Linked DNA regions of Stieleria sp. JC731. The protein of the gene in region 1 interacts with the protein of each later gene in a pairwise test. Links are inferred from orthologs where the notes say so. Each region holds a gene or a part of one and is shown on either strand. Other genes may lie near its edges. The genes, in order: LOC67_RS23285 and dnaB.

Evidence for each region.
Region 2: the proteins of LOC67_RS23285 (region 1) and dnaB interact in binary tests that used the Escherichia coli proteins (3 or more experiments, as listed by UniProt). The link is inferred for Stieleria sp. JC731 from one-to-one orthologs.

The regions. Positions count from the first base shown.
Region 1 is NZ_JAJKFQ010000026.1:164,000-175,562, forward strand. What follows is about bases 5,812-8,706. They hold LOC67_RS23285 (ATP-dependent helicase), read left to right. Parts: upstream 5,812-6,207; coding sequence 6,208-8,205; downstream 8,206-8,706. Other genes in these bases: LOC67_RS23290 (sugar phosphate isomerase/epimerase family protein), read right to left, coding at 8,244-8,706. Outside these bases: EF-hand domain-containing protein, read right to left, coding at 163-1,563; tyrS (tyrosine--tRNA ligase), read right to left, coding at 1,632-2,915; ispD (2-C-methyl-D-erythritol 4-phosphate cytidylyltransferase), read right to left, coding at 2,908-3,624; Gfo/Idh/MocA family protein, read right to left, coding at 3,759-4,955; hypothetical protein, read left to right, coding at 5,144-5,782; more of sugar phosphate isomerase/epimerase family protein, read right to left, coding at 8,707-9,029; NAD-dependent DNA ligase LigA, read left to right, coding at 9,276-11,327; hypothetical protein, read left to right, coding at 11,544-11,563. UniProt on the Escherichia coli protein: Rep helicase is a single-stranded (ss)DNA-dependent ATPase involved in DNA replication; it can initiate unwinding at a nick in the DNA. It binds to ssDNA and acts in a progressive fashion along the DNA in the 3' to 5' direction.
Region 2 is NZ_JAJKFQ010000005.1:757,766-769,354, reverse strand. What follows is about bases 5,460-8,380. They hold dnaB (replicative DNA helicase), read left to right. Parts: upstream 5,460-6,157; coding sequence 6,158-7,603; downstream 7,604-8,380. Other genes in these bases: LOC67_RS13815 (DUF3352 domain-containing protein), read right to left, coding at 7,756-8,380; LOC67_RS13825 (DnaA ATPase domain-containing protein), read left to right, coding at 5,460-5,975. Also shown: aroH (chorismate mutase), read left to right, coding at 1-121; hypothetical protein, read left to right, coding at 134-1,189; hypothetical protein, read right to left, coding at 1,186-1,827; ndk (nucleoside-diphosphate kinase), read left to right, coding at 2,271-2,741; transcriptional repressor LexA, read right to left, coding at 2,893-3,492; more of DnaA ATPase domain-containing protein, read left to right, coding at 4,251-5,459; more of DUF3352 domain-containing protein, read right to left, coding at 8,381-9,693; BON domain-containing protein, read left to right, coding at 9,935-10,621; CCA tRNA nucleotidyltransferase, read right to left, coding at 11,120-11,589. UniProt on the Escherichia coli protein: The main replicative DNA helicase, it participates in initiation and elongation during chromosome replication. Travels ahead of the DNA replisome, separating dsDNA into templates for DNA synthesis.

The DNA.
Region 1 (11,563 bases):
TGGTGATACATGATCAGCCGCGACGCGCCAGCGTGCGGTTAGGCGGGCAGGATTGATCGGCGCCAAATCCATGCAACCGTCGCTAGCGCGATACCGGCTCAGTTTGGATCGTCGCTATCAGCCGCAACGCGCCAGCGTGCGGTTCAATGTCTTCCAAACGGCCTAGCGGCTTCGGCGTGACTGCATCCAGTATGCGTACTCTTTGACTGTCACGATCGCGTCTTTGTTTGCGTCCGCTTCGATAGGGCTCATCAACATCTTTTCGTATTCGCTTTTGACCAACTGCTTGTCGTTGTTCTTGTCATAGCGACCGATAATGCGCTCGGCATAAGCCATCATCTTCTCGTCGACTTCGCCAACCGGACCTGATGAAGCAGCGGCTGCTCGTGGAGATGAGTCCGTATCACCACGGCTGGACGCCATGGATCCACTGCTGGCCGACGAGGCGTTTTCTTCGACAGCTTGGTAGGCTTCCGAGATCGTGATAAATCCATCGCGGTTTAAATCCGAACGAAAGAATTCTTCAACCGTTTGGTCGTCCCACTTCTCGGCAAACTCAGCCATTTCGATCTGGCCATCGCGGTTTTCGTCTTTGTCGGCAAAGTAGCCCGGCAGGTCCTTTGGCAAATCCGCCTCGGTCAGCACTCGATAGGATTTTCGTCCGCCATAAACGTCAACGATTTCGGCTTCGCCACCACGGTCGCGACCGCGATCTCGATTGCGATTATCGCGTCCGGAATCTTCTGCCGTTTCACGACGACGCGCATAGCGAACGGCCAGTTCGCCTTCGGTCAGGCGTCCATCTTTGTTGCGATCGAAATCCAATGGGTTGCCTGACATGCGGCTCGAAATCTCGTTCTTGTCCAGCACGCCATTGCGGTTTCGGTCATAGCGTCGGATCGTATTCCGCGCGTCTTCACGGTCTTTTTCTGTCACGGCAACGGACATCATTTCCGCAGCAGCCCCAAAGCCGAGCAGGGTGGGTGCGGCCTCTTCGTCTTCTTCCATGCCGAAGCCGGGAACCAAAAGTTCAGGGGTTAGCCCTTCATCACCGTTGGAACGTGAGCCGCCACGAGAGGAATCGTCACCGCCACCTTCACGCATTTTTTGGAACGCTTCGGTGACCCGTTTGATCGAAATCGGCTGGCCCGGTTTGATGCTCGAATCAGTCGATTGCAGACGCTGGATCAGAAACTGCGCCGGGCCTTGCTGTTCGTCGGGATCAATGGTTCCGTTGCCGTTTCGGTCCAAGCGAGTCAGGAAACTGCTGGGATCAAATCCGCCCCGGCTTCCACCACGCCCGCCCCGATCGCCACCGCGGTCACCCCCACCACCGGGAGGTCCACCGGGGAATCCGCCACCGGGAGGACCGCCACGAAAGCCTCCGCCGGAAGGCCCACCGCTGGGAAATCCACCCCCAGGGAAGCCCCCTCCGGGAGGTCCGCCACGAAATCCGCCACGGCCTCCACCTTCATCATTTCCTCGCTGAGCGAAGGCGGATGTGGGGGTGAAAATTAGCGAAGCGGCGAAAATGCCGCGGACGAAAAGTTTTTGTGCGTTCATAGATGATGAAACCATCGCTGTGCGAAAAGGTTTCGATCGTCAAAACGCAAGACGCGAAGGACGACCGATCACGCAAATTTTAACAGAGCGTACTTCTTTTTACCGCGCCGCAGCACCATCACAGTCTCACTTGCGAGGTCAGATTCGGTCAATTTGAGGTTCATGTCGGTTACGCGCTTATTATTCAGGTACGCGCCCCCTTCCTTGATGCCTCGCCTTGCGTCACTGCTGCTGGATGCCAATCCGGCAAGTTGGAATGCTTCGACGATCCAAAGCCCCTCCCCCGAGAGCATGTCGCGGGAGAGCTGCTTGTTGGGAACATCCGCAAAAATTTGGCCCAATTGCTGGTCGTCCATGGCTTCGATTTCGCCACCGAATAGAACTTTGCTGGCCGATTGAGCCGAACGGAGGCCGGCGTCACCGTGAACAAATTCGACCAACCATTCGGCCAGACGCTTTTGAGCGGTACGGCGAGCCGGATCGGACTGCGTCACTTCGGCCAGTTCGTCGTACTCTTCACGCTCGATTTCGGTCAGGTACGCGATGCATCGCATAACGTCATTGTCATCGACATTGACCCAGTACTGATAGAACTCGTAAGGGCTGGTGCGTTCGGGATCGAGCCAAACGGTGCCTTTCTCCGTCTTGCCCATTTTCCGGCCATCGGTCGTCGTCAGCAGCGGCGCGGTGATTCCGTACACCTGCTTTGACAACATCCGTCGGGCCAAGTCGATCCCAGCGGTGACGTTGCCCCATTGATCGCTGCCACCGGCTTGGATTCGACAGTCGTGATGTTTGCACAAGTAAACGAAGTCATATGCCTGCAGCAGCATATAACTGAATTCCGTGTAGCTCAGTCCGGCATCGCTGCCCAAACGAGCACGCACAGATTCTTTGCCCATCATCGCTCCGACGGGAAAGTTTTTGCCGATGTCACGAAGGAATTCCAGGTAGCTGTAGTCCTTCATCCAGTCGAAATTGTTAAGCAGCATCGCGGCTTGGTCGCCTTCGAATCGCAGATGTTGCCGCATTTGAGATTCGATGCCAGCGACGTTCGCAGCCAGTTGATCGGCGGACAGCAGGTTGCGTTCTTCGCTTTTGCCACTGGGGTCACCGATCATCCCTGTCGCGCCACCGACCAAGGCGATCGGACGGTGACCGGCATTTTGAAACCGGCGAAGCATCATCAATTGCATCAACGAGCCGACGTGCAACGATGATGCGGTGGGGTCAAATCCGATGTAGACGGTTTGCGGGCCCGATTGCAGCAATTTCGCCAAGCCATCTTCGTCGGTGGTCTGATGAATCAATCCACGCCAACGTAGTTCTGAAATCAGGTCTTTTTCACTCATCGCGTTTTGCTTTTCGACTTTGCACTATGGCTTCGGCAACCGTCAGGTCGCCTGGGTGTGTGATTTTTAGGTTTTCGGCGGAGCATTCGACTAAGGCAACGTTCACGCCAGTGCGTGAGACCAACTCGGCATCGTCGGTGGCCGGCCGTCCACGGTGACGCTTATAAGCTTGACGTAAAACGTCCGGTTTAAAAACCTGGGGTGTCTGTGCCATCCACAAGATGCTTCGATCAATCGTCGAACATGAACTGCCTTGGTCAAGTGATTGTTTGACCGTTGCCGTCATCGGCGAAGCCAGGATTGCCGCACCACACTGCAGGGCCTTTTCGAAAACTCGTTGCAATTCATCCGTGTGAACCAGTGGTCTGGCCGCATCGTGGATCGCTACCAAATCGATGTCGTTGTCTGTCGCTAGATGATCTAGACCCGATCCGACGCTATCGGTTCGCTCCGCGCCACCTCGAACAATCTCGATCTGTAGTTGCTCGATAACACGGGACTTCTCGTTTTCAAAGTAGTCACGGTCATCGTCTGAAATCGGCATCACCAGACGTACGACAGCTGGATGTCGCCGAAGCATTTCAGCTGTTTGTTGCCAGATGGGTTTGCCGTCCAATTGAGCGAATAACTTATTTCGCTCCGAACCAAATCGGCGCCCGCTTCCTGCAGCGGGCATGATTACGGCAACGCGACTCGGTGAGGCGGACATCAGTTTTCTAATTCTCGCTTGAACCGGTCACTTCAATTGGCAAACGCATATCGCTGCGTTTGCGTTCGATTTTCAGGCGGGTAACGCAAGGGCCGATCTGTTAGGCCCAAGACTTTGTGCTACCTACCCGTCGACTATCGACGAGCGGCTTCGTGCTTCAGAGGCAACCAAGCCGCATTTTCGCTGCTGCTGGCGACACACTGCTGAATGAAGTACATGCCTTCGACACCGTCGTAGCAGTTGGTGTAGACCGTGTCTTTCTGCTCGACTTTATCACCAGCGGCACGCTTTGCCATCGCGTCAAACGCCGCAGCGTAGACGTTGGCAAACGCTTCAAAGAATGCTTCGGGGTGTCCCGATGGCAAACGGCAAGCCGCAGCCCCCATCGAATTCATGAAAGGTGCGTTGGGGTCACGGGTGAGGATTTGATGAGCCTTCCCGTTTTGGCGGAAGATCATCTCGTTCGGGTTTTCTTGCCGCCACTTCAAAGAACCTTTGGTGCCGTCGATTTCGATTTCGAGATCGTTTTCGCGGCCATGGCTGATCTGTGATGCGGTGACGGTCCCCAAAGCTCCGTTTTCATAACGAATCACTGCGGTGCCATAGTCGTCAAGTTTTCGGCCTTCGACAAACGCCTTCAAGCTGCAGCTAACCTGATCGGGCAACAGTCCGGTCATGTAGCGACCGAGGTTGTAAGCGTGCGTCGCGATGTCACCGAAGGCTCCCGCAGCGCCACTCTTGCTTGGGTCAGTTCGCCATGCCGCTTGCTTTTGATCTTCGGCTTCAAGCGATGTACGCAACCAACCTTGGATGTACTGGGCACGAACGGCGTTGATCTCGCCCAGTTCACCGCTGGCGATCATTTCGCGAGCTTGGCGAATCAGGGGATAACCGGTGTAGTTGTGCGAGAGCGCAAAAACGACATCGCTGTTTTGAAGCGTTTGCAGCAACTGTTCCGCTTGGGCCAAATCGAACGTCATCGGCTTGTCGCAAACGACGTTAAAGCCGGCTTTGATTGCCGCGTCGGCAACTTCGAAGTGAACGTGGTTTGGCGTGGCGATGCTGACGAAGTCGATCCGTTCGCCCTCGGGAAGCTTCAGTTCTGCGTCCAGCATTTCTTGATAGCTGGTGTAAGCTCGGTCTTCGGCGATTCCGTAATCGGGCGCGGATGCCTTCGCACGTTCGGGATTGCTGCTCAGTGCACCGGCAACCAATTCAGCGCGATTGTCTAAGCAAGCGGCAATGGAGTGAACGCGGCCAATAAAGGAGCCTTGTCCTCCGCCAACCAGTGCCATTCGGAGCTTGCGGTTTAGGGGTTCATTCAGAGCCATGGCGGTTTTGTTGACCTCGGTGATGCGAAGGGAGACAATAAACGCTTCAAGGGGAAAAAATCTCAGCAGGTTGCAATCGTAAAGATCCTCCGCCTGCGCTACAATTCCCCGTCAACCGCTTGTCCGGCCCCTCAACTGCTTGTCAGGCTCGTCTTCGACATTCAAACCGTTCGTCTGGAGCTTCGTTCATGACCTTGATCCCAACCGAAACCAATGCCGAAACGTCGTCGGCTGAATCGCGCATCGAAAATCTATCGTCGCGTCGAAAGGGTCGGAAACTTACCGTCTTTTTTGCGGTAACAACACTTGCGGCGACATTTGTTGCCGCTTACTTCGCCGGTCAAACACAAGCCCTGCGTGAAACCAGCTCGGGCACCGAAGTCGGCCAATGGAAACTTCCAGCACTCAACGCAACGGCCGCCATTTCCAGCGAAAAATTTTCGATGGCAACCGGTTTGATTAGCAACGAAGCCGAGGGGCTTTTCGTTCTCGACCACAATTCTGGTCTGTTGCAATGTTCGGTGATGTATCCACGGCTTGGCAAATTCATGGGCCTTTTCACCGTGAACGTCCAAGACGTCTTGGGAACCGGCAAGGGCACTGGCTACATGATGGTGACCGGGCTGGTCGACGCCCCCAGCAGCAACAACAACCCAGTTGCAAACTCCGTGATCTACGTTCTGAATACATCAAACGGTACCTACGCTTGCTACTACATTCCCTTCAACCGAACGTTCTTAAATTCGGGCAAGCCACAGCAGGGTTCATTGGTTCTGCTATCCACCGGTTCGGCTGACCCAGTGATCGACCGGGACGCTCAGCGCTAAATCGACCTCAGCGTTCGATCAGGACGCACACGCACGGCTGGGCGGCGAATCGTGTTGCTGATTGGTTCGAAGTACCGTTTACCAGTTCAGTCGGGTTCGTAATAAAACAAAGAAACGCTGGTGGGGCATTCCTCATCCAGCGTTTTTTTTATTTTGGCGCTATGCAACGAGGCGGTATTGACTCCCTCGAATTGCGACGCGCGGCAAAATCCTCGTTGACCTAAATTGTCACCTAGCTGGGACTGCATTTTACGGATCTGCCGAACTGCGGAGCCTGGACAGGTCATCTGCTGATCGTCGCTTGCCGATTTCCGCGGAATCATTAGCATTTCAGCTGAACGTACCGAACGCCAACGGTGCTCAATTTTGGCGACCATTCGTATCGCCGCTGGCCACCTCATCATCTCGCACGCTCAGGATCCCCGTTGTCTCACGGATTGAATCCCGCCCAATCAGACGCGGTCAACACATTGTCGGGGCCATTGTTGGTGCTTGCCGGAGCCGGAACGGGCAAAACGCGTGTGGTCACGTTTCGCATTGCCAATTTGATCAAACATGGGACGTCTCCTGATCGGATTCTGGCAGTCACGTTCACCAATAAAGCCGCCGGTGAAATGAAAGAGCGGATCGGTGAGCTGTTGGGGTATTCGAAAAAACGCAAAAAACGTGGCGAGAAACGCCCTGAGCCAACCATCAGCACCTTTCACGCACACTGCGTCAAAGTTCTTCGGCGTCACGCGACAGCGCTGGGCTATCCCGACAAATTTTCGATCTATGACCGAAGCGATCAGGAGTCGCTTGCTCGAGCGGTGCTTCGCGAATTGCGTCTGCCCAACACAGCGCTCAAGCCCGGTGACTTGCTGAACATTATCAGCAACTGGAAAAACGCTTCGATCCTTCCCGATCGAGCTCCCTTGGAAGCTTCAAATGACCGCGAGCATTTGGCCGCCGCGGGCTATCGACGTTACCAGGAGGGTTTGAAAAGCCGCGGCGCGATGGACTTTGACGACCTATTGCTGCAGACCGAGATGCTTTTCGATCAGCACATCAGCATTCGCGACGAAGAAGCCAAGCGGTTTGATCACGTCCTTGTCGATGAATACCAAGATACCAACGGTAGTCAGTATCGCATCACAAGGCACCTTGCCGGTGCGCACCGAAATCTCTGTGTGGTCGGTGACGACGATCAATCGATTTATGCCTGGCGTGGTGCCGACGTTACTCACATTCTGAACTTTAAGAACGATTGGCCGGATGCCAAAGTCGTTTGTCTGGAGGCGAACTATCGCAGTTGTGGTTCGATCCTCGAAATGGCGAACCGGCTGATCAAGTTCAATAAGTATCGGCACGACAAGGTCCTGCGTCCGTCACGTCCCGATGGCATCCGTCCGCGTATCGCACAGCACAAAGACGAAATCAAAGAGGCCCAATCGGTTGTTAGTGAGATCAAACACCTGATCGAAAACCAACATATCCAACCACGCGACATCGCGATCTTGTTCCGTACCAACGAACAGCCACGACTCTTTGAAACCGAGCTTCGTAAAGCGAATGTCCCCTACGTGATGTTGGGTAGCCAATCGTTTTTTGATCGGCGCGAAGTGCGTGACATGGTCGCTTACCTCAAGTGGATCGACCAACCCGACGATGAAGTCTCGTTGCTTCGTGTTATCAATACACCGGCACGCGGCATCAGTGCCAAAGCGGTGAAGACGTTGATGGAACATGCCGTCGCCGCGGGCGTTCCCATTTGGCAGATCATGCAGAAGCCAGATTTGGTTGCCGATCTATCCCCAGCAGCACAGCGTGGTGTCGAGCAGCTCAAGTCGATTCACGCCGACGTCAACACAAGAGCTAAAAGTGATTCGCTGGCGGCGGCGATGGAGACCCTGCTGACTCAAACCGCTTACAGCGACGAAATCAACCGTTTGTACGACGAACCCGAAGATCGTCAAAACCGCATGGCGTCGTTGGGAGAGGTTACCAACGCGATCTCGGCTTTCGAAGATGGTCGCGATGACGCTGACTTGACCGGGTTCCTTGCCGACATCGCTTTGTCGGGGCGTGAGATGGGAAACGAGAAAGACAAGCTAGCGATGCAAAACGCGGTGTGGCTATTGACGCTACACGCCGCCAAGGGACTGGAGTTCCCTGTCGTCTACATGGTTGGGCTCGAAGAAGGCCTGCTGCCACATTCACGTAGCGTTAAATCGGGACGTGACGAAGACATCGCCGAAGAGCGTCGTCTTTGCTACGTGGGAATCACCCGCGCCCAGGAAAAACTGACCATGTCACTCGCGTTGACCCGCCGAAAATGGGGCAAGGCACGGCCGACAATCCCAAGTCAGTTTTTATACGAAGTGACCGGACAGGCCGAAAATGCCAAGAAGTACCAACGCAAACGCGGGACTCCGGCCCGATAGTGAGTCCAACCTGCGGGCGATGGCTTGCAGTTGACGGTTTAAAACCTTGCCAGATTTCGCAGGTAGGAAACGCCGTGGGCGATCTCGTCGATTGTCGAGTCTTCTCGGCCGACGATCATCGGTCCGCTAAAGTCTGCGTCGTCGAGTGTTGCCAATAGATGCGGGTAGTCGACGGTGCCTTCGCCAATCGGAACACGAATTCCACGCCCGGCAGCGAGGTCCAGGACGCCATCGGTGGCACAAACGACTTGGACGCGGGATTTCAGCTTCGCTAATGATTCGATCGCATCATGGCGATTGACGACCAGCTGACCGGGGTTGAAAGCAACCGCGACGAAACCTTCGTCGTCTCTATCCAAAAGTTGCGCCAGAGTCTCGCCTGATTCGGCCCCCGTTTCAGCGGCTAAAAATGCCCCGACACGTGCACCGTAACGGCCGAGGTCTTGCATCACCGATTCCAAGGTTTCATATCGAGGATCGGTAATTTCTTCAGGTACGTAACCGATGTGATTGATGACGGCCGATGCGCCCAATTTGTAGGCAAGCTGCATCGCTGACTTCGTCGCATCAATTCGCCGTTGCAAGTCTTGCGGATTGTCATACCCACGACGCGTTTGAAAACGGAGGCTGGCGACACGCAGGTTGCGTTCATCAAGTAGCTTCTTCAGGTGTCTTAAACCGGTTTCGGTCAAGCTATCCGGATGAACTTCGCCACGACCGTTTAACTCAACCGAGCCAACGCCCATTCTGGCTGCCACATCAAGTGACTTTTTCAATGGCAGTTTCAAGGCGTCCAAGCGGATCGCGATTTTCGGTTCGGTCATGAGACTTTACAACGATGAGGCAGTTTCGAGCATGGAAATTAGCGTTCGATTGTGAACCAAGCAAGCACGAGATGAACAGGGCGAGGCGAACAGACGGATGTTTGGTCGGCAAAGCAATCGTTTTAAGGGGAAGGCTTTAGCCTACGTCCCAGATCTTTCCTAATCGCCTATGATAGTGACTTGATTCGACGTCTCGATTCGACGTCCAGTCAGACAGTCCGACTTTTTGCTCTGAGTGTGATATTGATGGCTGATCCTGCGAAACGAGTGGATGAACTTCGCGACGAAATCCGCAAGCATGACAACGCGTATTATGTGCTCGCCCAACCGACCATCACCGACCTGGCATACGACCAGCTGCTGGACGAACTTCGTCAGCTTGAACAGCAGCACCCGCAGCTACTAACCGCGGACTCACCAACGCAGCGAATTGGCGACGAACCCGTTCCACATTTGGAACAGGTCGAACACTCCGTTCCCATGTTATCGATCGATAACACGTACTCCATCGAAGAGCTACAAGCGTATTTTGAGCGGACCGAAAAGCTGCTCGAAGGGCAGGCAATCGGTTGGGTGATGGAGTACAAAATTGATGGGGTCGCCGCTTCGATTCGCTACGAAGACGGGCAGTTGACTCGGGGCCTGACGCGTGGAAACGGAGCCGTCGGTGACGATATCACGCACAACATACGCACGATCCGTGATCTTCCGCTGCGAACGTCGGGCGATACCGCACCCGCCGTGCTCGAAGTCCGTGGCGAAGTCTACATGACAAACGAGGATCTGTCGGAGCTCAACAATCGCCAAGTCGCCTCTGGTGGTGAGCCTTACAAGAACACTCGCAACGTCACCGCGGGGACAATTCGGTTGCTCGACCCGGCGATCGCGGCCCAGCGCAACCTGCGTTTCTTTTGTCATGGCGTCGGCCAAGTCGAAGGACTGCGAGCGACAAACCACATGGAGTTTCTTCGCGAGGTCGCCTCCTACGGAATTCCGATGACTCCGGATGTGAAAGAGTTCAAGCACTGGAAAGACGCATTGTCAGCAGTGCAAAAACTGGAAGAGGCGATGCCAGATTTGGCATTCGAGATCGATGGGATCGTCTTCAAGGTCAACGATTTCGCGCAGCGTGACGAACTGGGGATGCGCAGCAAAAGTCCTCGTTGGTTGATTGCCTATAAATTCGAACGCTATGAAGCCACAACGGTCCTGGAAAAGATCACCGTTCAAGTCGGTAAAACGGGCGCGATCACTCCGGTTGCTCACTTAAAGCCGGTCAACATTGCCGACACAACCGTCTCGCGTGCTTCGCTGCACAATGCTGACGAGATCGAACGTTTGGACGTACGTGTGGGCGACGTCGTCGTGGTTGAAAAGGCTGGCAAGATTATTCCCAAAGTCGTCCGCGTTGAAAAACACGAGCGTTCCAAAACGCTGCGCAAGTTCAAATTTCCTGACCAGTGTCCCGAATGTTCGACCGAGCTAGTTCGTGACGAAGGCGGGGTCTACATCCGCTGTCCCAACCCACAGTGCCCGGCCCAACTGAAACAACGATTGATTTATTTCGGAAGTCGTACCGGCATGGATATTGATGGGTTGGGTGAGGAAGTCGTTGATTTGTTGTTGTCGCATGAACTCGTTTCCAGCTACGCCGATCTTTATCGATTACAAGTCGAACAACTCAGCGAGCTCGAATGGAAGAAGCAGCGCAAAGGAAAAGATGGCAAGCTTGTCGAAGTTAAGTTTGGAAAACGCAATGCGGAGAACCTCGTCAAAGGCATCGAGAAAAGTCGCCAGCGCGGTCTTGCACGCGTCTTATCGTCTATCTCGATTCGCCACGTTGGCCCGCGCGTTGCGAAGCTGATCACTGCGAAATATCCGACCATCGAATCGCTGCAGGCAGCCAGTACGGAAGACCTTGCAGCGATTCACGAGATCGGCGAACGGATCGCTGAGAGCTTGCATGAGTTTTTGCACGATGACTATGGCCAGCAAATCATTCAGCAGTTCGCCGATGTCGAAGTCAAACTATTTGATGATGTCGAGGTATCTGAATCTGGCAACCGTCCGCTCGATGGCAAGACGCTTGTCGTAACAGGCACTTTGAATCACTACAAACGTGATGAAATCAAAAAGCTGATCGAGCAACTCGGCGGTCGGGCATCGGGAAGCGTCAGTAAGAACACGGATTATCTGGTCGCTGGGGAGAAGGCGGGCAGCAAGCTCGATAAAGCGAACCAGCTGGGAGTCAAGGTGCTCTCTGAAGATGAATTTCGACAGCTAGCCGAAGGTGAGTAACGTATCACCGTCGATCGACGGTGATGTTGCTTTAAATCAACATCGCGTCCCACCTGGTACGACCCATCCAATCGCCTTGGAGCGTTTTGTAAGCAGGGCTGTACTTGGAATTGATGAAAATAGAGTGACAGAAATGGGAGGCCGATCGAGCCTGGAAATGTTGACGTACGATTTTGCGATTTTCGAGTCAAAGTTGGCGAACATTGCGAGGGTAAGATGATCGAAAAATTCATTCA
Region 2 (11,589 bases), on another replicon or contig:
CCACGTCTATTTGCATGACGCGGTCAAACTTCGCCCCGACCTTTGTGACTTGCCGCCCGTCGATTTCGAAGAACTTGAACAATGGATTCAGTCACAGATCTCATCGAGTTCCGCAAGCTGAAAAGCTAACTTAGTGTCCCGCGCCCCCGCTCGCCCGGGGAAATCGGTCAACTGTCGAACGCTTACTGAGCCCCAAGGCTTTATTTTGGCGAAAAAGTCCAACCTGAGGTTTCAAACCGCTGCCGAACTAAGTGTGATCCACGCGTCTTACGTGATTGGAACCGGCGCCCGATGCACCGACAAAGCCACGGAAGACAAGTTGTCGGCTCCGACAAGCCAGATTAATACGAGGCTGGCATCGACCATGGCCGATGTCCCCGGTTTTTGGTCAGCCTTGTTCGCCGAAGTCGCTGCCGGCGCTTCGTTAAAGCTCGCCTGTGAAGAAGCACTTGCGATCGCAGGATGTAGTGAGCTGCAAATCGAAGCGACCGCGGCTGCACTTTGCAGCCAACTGGACGAATGCAGGATCGCCCTCGCCAATCGGTTCCCAAAACTGCAGGAACAGCTGAAGCTACGAGCCGGTCCGCTGCGTGATCGCTGGCAAACCTATGGTCCGGGGATGCTAATCGAAACCGCCAAACTGATCTGGCATTCGACGCCACCAGACGGTTGGTGGCCCGAAACGATCGACTGTTTGTTGGTCCAACCGTTTCGTGGTGGCGATGGCGGCTTTGATTCGGGAAGCCGTCGTATTTGGATCGAAGCGATGTTGACCGATCCCGATCCTGTCGTCACCGAAGTCACCCGCCTAGCGTATTACGCAACGCAGGTTGCCATCGGTAGACATTTGGAGCAGTCTCTCGGTCCCGGACCGCAAATCGATCATCCCGAAGGCTTCGGTTCCGGCACCCGTCGCCACACTCTACTGCCATGGGACTTGGGTTCGGTTCCGGTTGTCTTGCAAGCGGCATTCAACTTGGGGCTCCATTCCCAAAAGGATCTTCCCATCGGCAAGGCCATCACGCTATGGCGACTTGGCGACGAGGCTGTTGCCGAAACCACCGAAGCTTGGTGGAAACAATGGAAAGATCGCAACGCCGCAATGCCGGTCTCGCTAAAAGGCCTTTCCGAAATGCTGCAGCCACTCGCCCAGCGACGCCAAGCGAGTCGTCTTCAAGATCCCATCTAACCGTTGCTATCGTTGCCAATCTTGACTTTGATCGAACCGAGCATCTTGGTCATCTCTTCTTCTTTGGTGCCAACAAAGAGAATGTTATCCAAGACAATCGCTCGCTTTTCAGTCGCCGGATGCAAAATTAAACGACCTGCCCCAAGCAACGCATACTCAAAGACGTCGTTGATCTCTTTGTCGACACGCAAGTTGGGCGCCGGATAGCGTTTCAAGTCACTTAGCATGCCATGGTGGTGCAGCAGTTCGTTGTTGGAAAGTTCCCAGTAGTTGAATCGCGTGCTGACGAACACCGCGATGTACATCAATCCCATTCCGAACGTCATACACAAAAAGAAAGTCGTGTTCGCGACCGGTCGGATGCTTTTTGCCCAGCCTTCAAGTGCCGGTAGCAAACCCGGACGGGAAAGAAATAACAGCCATAGCCCCATAGCGACCGACGTCACCACGAACATCAACGTCAATGAAGTCGCTCGTGGAAAATCAAAGACGATGACGAACATATTCGCCATCAGAACGGCCAAGAACAATCCGGTCATCATCACGGCCGTTCTGTCTTCGACTGGATTGACCGAATCATAGCCGCCGAGCCACAGCACCAACGACGCGATAATCGAAACGATTAGAGTCGGATACATGAAAATGAATTTGGGGTAGGGAACAAGCAAAATTCGCTTTCTGGCCCCGTTCCCAGATGAACCACTCGACACGGGTGTTTTCGTTTCTTGTTGATCGCCTTGGCTCATCGCAACTGTATCCTGCCTTCACGTTCCTACTGTTTCTCACGTAGTGCTACCAATCGCACTCTGCACCGGTCGATGATCCCTCACCGACGACGGCCGTCCACGGATCATTCGCAGCTTTGCGATCGCCGTTGGACTGACTCGTCAATGAAAGATCACAGACTCGTGGATGAAAGTTTATCCTGCGTTCTGGTTCCGTGGCACCATTGCCGCGATTCACGGGCGCCAAAACATCCGAATCACGCTGCGATGTCAATTCTGCCCCGCTTCGCGCAACAGGGCACTCAACCAATAATCTCGGGCCAACCAATACATCAAATCAAACCCGGAGAAACACTATGAGCGATCAACTACAACGAACGCTTGTTCTACTGAAGCCAGACGCCGTCCAACGCCGCTTGATGGGTCAATTGATCGCACGATTTGAGGCCAAGGGGCTGAACATCATCGCGATGAAAATGCTGCAAGTCACTCCAGAATTGTCAAAGCAGCACTACGCCGAACACGTCGAAAAGCCGTTTTATCCAAGCCTGGAATCTTTCATCACTTCGGCTCCAATTGTGGCTTTGGCGATCGAAGGCCTTGATGTCATCAAAGTCGTACGTGACATGCTCGGTGCGACCAACGGGCTAAACGCCGCTGCCGGAACGATCCGTGGCGATTTCAGCAGCAGCCGCCAAATGAACTTGGTACACGCCAGCGACGGACCAGAAGCCGCCCAACGTGAACTGGAACTTTACTTCGAAAGTTCAGAAATTTGCGACTACGAGCCTGTTCTGACACCGTTCATGCGTGCTGGTGACGAGTAGACCTCGCGTCGCCTGTATGGCCGGACGCCGCTGATGGCTATGTCTGCGGATGGGCAGATTGAAAAGCAATAGGCAACGCTTTGCAGGAAGCGTTGCCTATTTTCGTATTGCGAATTTCTTAGCGGCCCAGACTCTTTGCGGCCCAAACCGACTAAATCCCGTTTCGGACCACTCCGACGGCGACGCCGATGACTTTTGCATCGGAGACGTACAACGGTGCCATCCCGCTGTTGGCGGGCTGCAGCCGAATCCTACCTTCCTCGGGAAACCAAAACTTCAGAGTTGAATCTCCGGTGGCAAGCTCCGCGACGACCATTTGTCCTGGCTCTGCCGAATCTTGTTTTTGAATGACGACAAAGTCGCCGTCCTGAATGTGGGCGTCAATCATCGAGTCGCCCGATACCTGCAGAATGAAACGATCGTTTTTGCAGAACATCCCGCTGAAATCGACGCGGTCGGTCTGTTCGAACGCCAAGGCTGTCGTTCCGGCTGCGACCAGACCCGCCATTGGCAAGCTGTGTCCGCGGTCGGCTGTCTCGGTCAATTCGATCGCGCGAGACTTATTGGGACTGCGTCGAATCAGTCCTTTTCGTTCCAGAGCGCGAAGGTGACACATCACACCGTTGGGGCTTTTGATGCCAAATGCTTCGCCGATTTCGCGAACTGTTGGCCCGTAGCCTCGGTTGATAATCAGTTCACGTATCAACTCATACACGCGGCGCTGCCGATCCGTGAGTTGCTTCGTTGCCATTTGCTTACTCGTTGATTTAGGAGTTATGTCGCCGAGCCGACAACCAACAGGAGTATACCCGATCCACCAGTGCAATTCCATCGTTGCCTGGCAATACATGACTTGGATCACATATGTCCAATATCGAAGTGTTAATCGGCGAGCGGGTGGTTGGCCCGACGCCTTCAGACAGCAAAAACAATTCGGCGGGCGGGTTTTTGCCGATGTAGATTCGATGAAGGGTCGCGTAGAAAAACGCCCCACACCGAACGTAAACCAATAACGTGACTGAACTTACAGCTCGAAACACGCATCCGTCACGGCGGTGGCGCTGAACCCTCAACACTTTTTCCACCCGCTTGAATTCTTTGACATTGGTCGAAAACCGTCCCAGCCCGATCATCCGGAGGGCGTCTCTAACCGTGAATTCTTGCCTCATGCGAATGAAGATCAACCGCCAGATTTAATCCAAAGCTCTCCGACGACAATTCGATTTGACTTGCGTGCTAGCAAACTTAGAATCTCGCCCACTCAACGAGCGTCGACGGGAATTGCTTTCAATTCCAGCACGGGGCGTTAAGAGAGTCAATTTGATGGGTTCGGGAGGCTGAAACGCCACCCAGCGGAGCTAGGTTGGCTGCTTTTCTTGCCAACGCTTTGGCTGCTTTTCCGAGCTAATCAACAGGATCACATTCACACCAAATTTGTCGGCCGGGATTCCCCACGTGGCCGTGATAGCAACGGTTGGCAATTTGGATCAGTTCGTTTCGCAATTATCCATGATGGAGGACTGCGCTCCCGGTATGTCCGCAACGCAAGGCTGCAACGATGACTCGGATGTCATCGTCACATTCAAGGAGGCTTTGAAGCAGCGTGTGGGCGCGGAGCGTTACCAGATTTGGTTTTCTGGGATCGAGTTCGAAGTCGAGACACCGCAAGCTGACGGAGCGAAACCGGACTGCATCATCGCAACCGCTCGCGGGCAGTTTGCTGCGGACCGTTTGAGCAAGAACTTCATGTCGTCGATGCGTGCGGCTGCATCTGCCGCATGCGGCGGACTGACCAACGTTCGTATCGATGTTGCCGGCGCCCCCGCTCAACAAGTCGGGCTGCCATTTGCCGATCAAAGCAGCGAAGAAACAGCTGCGACCGCGGACCCCGCTTTAGGTTCAAGTCAATCAACCGCCTCGGCTCAGCCGAACAGCGTAGGCCGAAAGAAACCAGGATCGGCGAAAAACCGTTCCTATAGCCGTCGCCCACAAACACAATCACTCGCTGCGATCCTCGCCGACGGAACCGACAGCCGCAAAACGGCTGCTCAGGCATCGGCTCCGGTGCCTGCTCGCCCCCAAACGTCTGCCCGACCACAAAATCCGGCAGCGACATCAAGGCAATCGAATAGCGGATCGGAGACCACCAGCGGTTCGCCCACAATGTCCGCTTCGACGCGTCAAAACATGCGTCAGGCAATGGACCATAGCTGGGACAATTTCGTTACCGGACCTTGTAATCGCTTGGCCGTGACCGCCTGCGAAATGACGATCGAAGCACCGCGGACCGCTTCACCGTTGGTCCTCTGGGGGCCTCCCGGATCCGGAAAGTCACACTTGCTTGGCGCGGTCGCTAAAAAACTTCGTTCGGTGCATCGCTTGCGACACGTGATCATCATGTCTGCGGAAGACTTCACGAACGATTTCATCAAAGCACTTCACGGCAACAGTCTGCCTGCGTTCCGATCGCGTTTCCGCGATGCCAGTGCGTTGTTGATCGACGACATTCAGTTCTTTGTCGACAAGAAGGCGACGATTCGTGAGCTCCAGCACACGATCGAGATGTTCGCCGAAGCTGGCAAACCGTTGGTCTTCGCAGGCACCAAAGCCCCGACTGAAATCAAAGGCCTGGGCGGCGAGCTTAGCGGCCGACTGGCATCAGGACTTGTCTGCCAAGTCAACAGCTTGGACTTTGACACGCGAGTGGAATTGCTCCGTCGTTACGCCGACAACAGCTCGCCAAAGTCTTGGCCTCAAGAAACATTGGCCGAAATCGCTGAATGTGTCGATGGTGATGGGCGATTGCTAATCGGCATCGCGAACCTGATTTCGCTGCTACAGCGGATGTATGGCGAAATGCCAACGATGGATCAGATTCGACAACACGGCTCACATTTGCTGCGATCATCGGGCGTTCCGATTACCTTGCAAACGATCGAACAAGCGGTCGAAAAAGTGTTCCAGCTTGAAGGCCGTTCGTTGCAATCGAGTTCGCAAGCGAAGAGCCTGACCGGACCTCGAATGTTAGCGATGTACCTATCGCGTGAAATGACCGGCAGTCCGTTTTCGGAAATCGGCGGGCACTATGGGGGACGCAGCCACAGCACCGCGATCCTTGCATCACAGCGAGTTCGCCAGTGGTTGGATTCCAATAAAACGATCGGCCGCGGAAACACCGCATTGTCTACCGACGAAGCCATTCGCCGCGTCGAGGCAACTTTAAAAACGGGCTAAGCAAAACGGGCTAGACGATTTGTCAGCCGGAAAGCCTGCCTGGACGTGTCGTCATTCTCTGTTCGTATTTGTCGGTTCCAACAAGAAGCTTTCAGTTGAACTTGCTCGTCGGCGGCGAACAATGGAAACTGACTGGCCAACTTCACCATCAATCTCAGCCAGAAAAACCAGGGATCGGAGCGTTGAGCACCGGAGACTTTGACCGTTCAAAGGACAAAAAGAAGAAACGCCCCCAGTCGGCGGCAGAGATCCTTCAGCGACAACCGCCATTTGATCTCGAAGCCGAGATGGGAGTGCTGGGAAGCATCCTGATTCTTCCGGAAGTCTGCGATGATCTCGCTTCGCTCCGCGCGGACGACTTTTATGATGACGCCAATCGCGCGATCTACGCGCAACTGCGCGACATGTACGATGGCGGGGAAAAGATCGACGTCACCCTGTTGGTTGCTCGGCTAAAGAAAGCTGACGAATTCGAAACCATCGGCGGTGCGGCCTACCTGGCGAGGCTGTCTTCTGCAGTTCCCAACGCGGCACACGCAGTTTACTACGCTGAGATCGTTTCCGAAAAAGCGGTCTACCGAAAACTGATCCACGCCGGTACCGACATCCTGCGTGATGCCTACGACCAATCCAGCGAAGCTCGCGAGCTGTGTGCTCAGGCGGAAGCCAAAGTGTTTTCGATCATGGACGGTCGATCGGCAAACTCATTGCACTCGATGAACGACGTTCTACATGCGGCGATGGACCGTATGGAGGCTCGCCTGCGCGGTGAAGTGACCGAGGGTACGGTCGAAACCGGGTTGCTGGATTATGACACGATGACCGGTGGCCTTCACATGGGCGAACTGATCATTTTGGCGGCCCGTCCTTCGATGGGTAAAACGGCCTTGGCGATGAACATTGCCGAACACTGTGCGATCGAATTGCGTCAGCCGGCGCTGTTCATCAGTTTGGAAATGTCCGGGATCGAACTTGCCGACCGGATGCTCTGTAGCCTTGCGCGTGTCAACGGCCACAAATTACGTAACGGTACGATCAGCGCCGACGATCAGACGCGATTGATCAACAAAGCGAACGAAATTAGCACCGCCCCGTTCTACGTCGATGATTCCCCCAGTCGAACGGTCAGTGAAATCGCGGCAGCGGCAAGACGTATCAAACGTCGAGAGAACGGCCTCGGTCTGATCGTGATCGACTACCTTCAGCTGATCGAACCGGACAACTCACGTGACCCCCGGCAGGAACAGGTCGCAAAAATCGCACGTCGTCTGAAAGGGATGGCTCGGGAATTAGAAGTCCCGTTGCTTTGCCTGTCTCAGCTGAACCGGCAAGCCGAAGACAGCAAAGACCACAAACCCAAACTTAGCCACCTTCGTGAATCTGGTGCTATCGAGCAGGATGCTGACGTTGTGATGTTCGTCCACCGTGAAGAGTACTATCACCGGGGCGAAGAACGCGCTCAGTACGCCGGTCAGGCTGAAATCATTATCGCTAAACAGCGTAACGGCCCGGTCGGCGATGTACAGCTAACTTGGGAATCCGACTTCACACGATTCGGAAACCGAGCCCCCGAGCATCACGACGAATTCAGCGACTATGCCGAATTCACTACCCCGGGCGGCTTCTAATCAGAGCTTTGATCGGCTCCAAGGATTTGCCCATCGTTTTGCCGCAAGACGAATTCTGAGTCCGTCTTGCGGCCGCCCAGTGCGAACACCTTTCCCGGCTGATGCGGATCACCCAAACCAGCCGGGAACGAGTGGTTGACTTAGCGTCCGGTTCAGTTCGTCTCCGGATCGGGACGAAGCGAAAAGAAACCGAAGTGGATTCCATCGGGTTCGTTGTAGCCGAATGATCCGGTCGGTGCGAAGTACTTTTCTAGTTCCGAGAATGGCGGCAACTCGTTGCGGTCCATAAGCTCCGAGAACTTTCTTGCGACAACGTTGTTCTCTCCGGCACTTCGCAAGAAGTTGCGAGAGTTCTGGTCTTTCGCCAAGTCATAAATCATCCGCATGCCTTCGGCACCATCGATGAACGACAGCATGAATGGCTCATCGCCATCCAGCTTGCCACCGAGCTCACCTGACACCAACGAGTATTCGGGCAGGTCGACCAGACGGGGCAATTTCCCAGCTTGGGCGAGAGCAACCTTTTCGATGAAATCGGTGCTGTCACAGTAGATCAACCATTTATCCAGCACTAAAAAGCTAGGCTCTGGCCGACGAAGGTTCTTGGGAAAGTTCTGTCCTGGACCACGCATCCGATAGACAACGTGACCAGCAATCGTTTCGACGTTGAGGCCTCGTTGCATTCGGTCGCGAACCTCGGCCAAGTCCGATTTTGCCTTCGCAGCATCTTTCAGTTCGAACGCAAATACATTCACGCCACTGTTGATTCGCATAGGCGGTTCCATCCAAACCAGCCTGACGAATCGACCGGTAAAGTTTCCGAGAACGTCGTCTTGAACGCTGATCCCGATTCGTGTGCTGACGGGATCTTCGACAAACCGCTTTAGTGCGTCGGCTCCCTGGAATCGGTCCAGCACTTTGCCAAAGTTTTCATAGGCTTTCGCAAAATCCCAGTTCAGCGAAGTGTACGTCACGACTTTTTCAGGAACCCAGTCCGGCGGTGCTGTGACACCGGTCTCTGGACGCAGCACTCCCAACAGTCCGTCACGCGGCGGGTCAATCTTGATATGCCAATGAGCGATGCTTTCGAAAACATCGCCGCCACGGAATGAACTCCCGCCGATTCCACCAATTCTCGCGACACCGAGGTCTTCGATCGAGGGCCACAGCAATGCGACGGTGATCGAATCCGATCGTTTGATGATACGATCAGCAATCGCATGTGGATCAATAAAGAAAGTCAACTGCGGACGCGTTTCTTCTGCGCCGACACACCGTGAAATGATCGTGCCGAAGGTGGCATTCTCGGCTAACGTTGGCTCATCGCTTTTGCCGATCCAATGATTCAAAACGTCTTGTGCGGCAGAATTACCAACTCCGATCACGAATGTCCCATCCCGTTCAAAGAATTCGATGGGAAGACGCCCGGCACGATTGGGCAACATCCGCTTGACTTCGGTACCGTCGATTTTTACAACACGGCGAACACGTTGCTTGGTGAGTTCACGCTCAAACCGATCAACGATCTTCATCAAGCTATCGATATTCTCACCGGCGTCGACGATAAACGTGAACCCGAACGAGTACTGCTCGCGAAGCTCTTGTCGTTTTTTGCGTCGCTGAATCTCACTTTCGTCAGCATCGTCGTCGAAAGTGAGTTCCGGCTTTTCGTCACCTTCAAGTGGCTTTGCCGGATGAATCGCGATGGCGACTTGGCCTTGCGGAATGTCCAGCAATTCGTCCAGGCCGATACCGATCTCATCGCTTACCTGTTGGAACAAATCTTTGAGCGTCGCATAGAATTCATCGGCAAAGGGACGCATCTTGGGATCGTTGATCATCATCCCCAGCGAAGACTTTTTCATGTCTTTGCGAAGATCAGCAGCGTTGTCCAACCGAATGTACGCCAGGGAATCGCTTGGGAACAAACGAGGAGCCCCGGGCAGACTGTCGGACGAATCGTTCTCCGCCGCCGGTGCCGACGGCATGCCGACCGCTAGGCCTACCGTCGTCAGAAACACGGCGGCCAAAGTCTGTTTCATGTAGGGAGCGAATCGTAGAGATCCGTCTCGCGCTCGAATCGTGCTCATGATCAATCTCAAGAGGGAGGGAAAAGTTTAGGTGCCCCGATTTGGCGGCCAATTGCCAAAGGTGACAGTGCCTGAATTTGCGGTCCTGGTCTGAACTTGCCGACTGATTCGGTTTTGCGGTCCGAATCTTGGCACTTTGAACTGAACTTGGCAGGCAAAAACCGAAACGTTTGGAGGCGCCAAACGTTAAAGTAGGGTAACAAATTCAACCAATTCATTTTCGCAAGCGGTGACCGCATCCATGCTGAATTTGCCATCTGACAGCCTCAACCAACGTCGCTTTCATTGCGTCTTCATCGCTTTGGTAGCCAATTTGTCACTCGCATGCTTGGCCAGTGCTCAGTTTTCCTCTGGAAGCACGACTACCGGAACCGACAGCACTTCATCCTCAACCGGAACGTCGACCGGCAGTTCCACAATGGGGTCCGGCAGCAGTTTTTCACTCTCCGCATCCAGCAGCGAAGGTTTTTCTGGAGTCCAGCGTGGATCGTCCATCGGTTCCGAGAACGTCCAGGGTTTCGGGGCTGCCGCGGAGTCGTCCGGAACCACCGGGCGATCGAGCGCGACAAGTGCCCGTGGCGGTGGCATGGGAGGTCTCGGTGGCCTTGGCGGATTGTTTGGAGCCTTAGGAAATGCCTTCGGCGCACAGAATTCCGCCAATTCACAACCAACCATTCGTGTCCGTCTGCGATCGGCAATCAACGCTCCGCCGCTTAGCAGCGTGCAAGTTCAATCGGCGGCAACGAAAGTCTTCGACCGGCTTCCGGCGAACAGCAGCGTTCGAAACGTCAACATCACCATGGCCGGGCGAACCGCCGTCCTAACCGGAGTGGTTTCCAGCGAGAAAGATCGCCGGATGAGCGAGCTGTTGATGCGGTTGGAACCAGGGGTGAGCCAGATCGACAACCAAATCACGATCGCCGAATAAGTCTGAAGTCAATGGTCCCGGATGGATGGTTTGTTGTTTTAACCGCGGCTAACGCCGTTGCGGCTCATGGGTCTGCCTACTGAGCCGATACGCGCTAGCGTCGGTTACTCCCATCCTGGTCCAGACACAAAGCCTCACTCAACCGCGGCTAACGCCGATGCGGCTCAAGGGCCACCTACTGAGCCGATACACGCTAGCGTCGGTTCTTCCCATCCTGGATCCAGACATAACATCTCTCTCAACCGCGGCTAACGCCGTTGCGGCTCAAGGGCCACCTATTGAGCCGATACGCGCTAGCGTCGGTTACTCCCATCCCGGTTCCAGACAAAACATCTCTCTCAACCGCGGCTAACGCCGTTGCGGCTCATGGGCCACCTACTGAGCCGATACGCGCTAGCGTCGGTTATTCCCATCCTGGTCCAGACACAAAGCCTCACTCAACCGCGGCTAACGCCGTTGCGGCTCTTGGGATTTTCCGATTCGCCACACGGAACAACTTCATTCTGCGGCCAGTTCTCGGACGATTGTGAGCGCGGATTCTTTTGAATCCAATTCGCCGTCGAGCTGCAACTGCCGAATCTTGGCCAGCCATGAACGGAACTGCGGCCCCGGACGAAACCCTTCGGCGATCAACAGATCTCCAGTGACCAGCGGTTCCGGATTGAGTCTCTCGACAGGCCATTGCAACGCTTCTTCACAGCGTTTGATTCCGTCGGTGGCTATCTCGTCAGCGTGGCAAACCGTGCGTGCACATTCAATCACAAATTGAATATCCCGATTGATCAAAACCGGCTGCAGTTCCGACCATGCCATCGGTGCCGCATCAATTACGATCTGGTACAAATCACCGGCTGCCGCAACCCGTCGCAGCTCTTCACCAGACAACTTCCAACGACTCGACAAGTCTTTTAGCGTAGATTTGAAACGCTTCGGCGAGTCGCCGCTGCCAGCTTGCCAACTGATTGCGA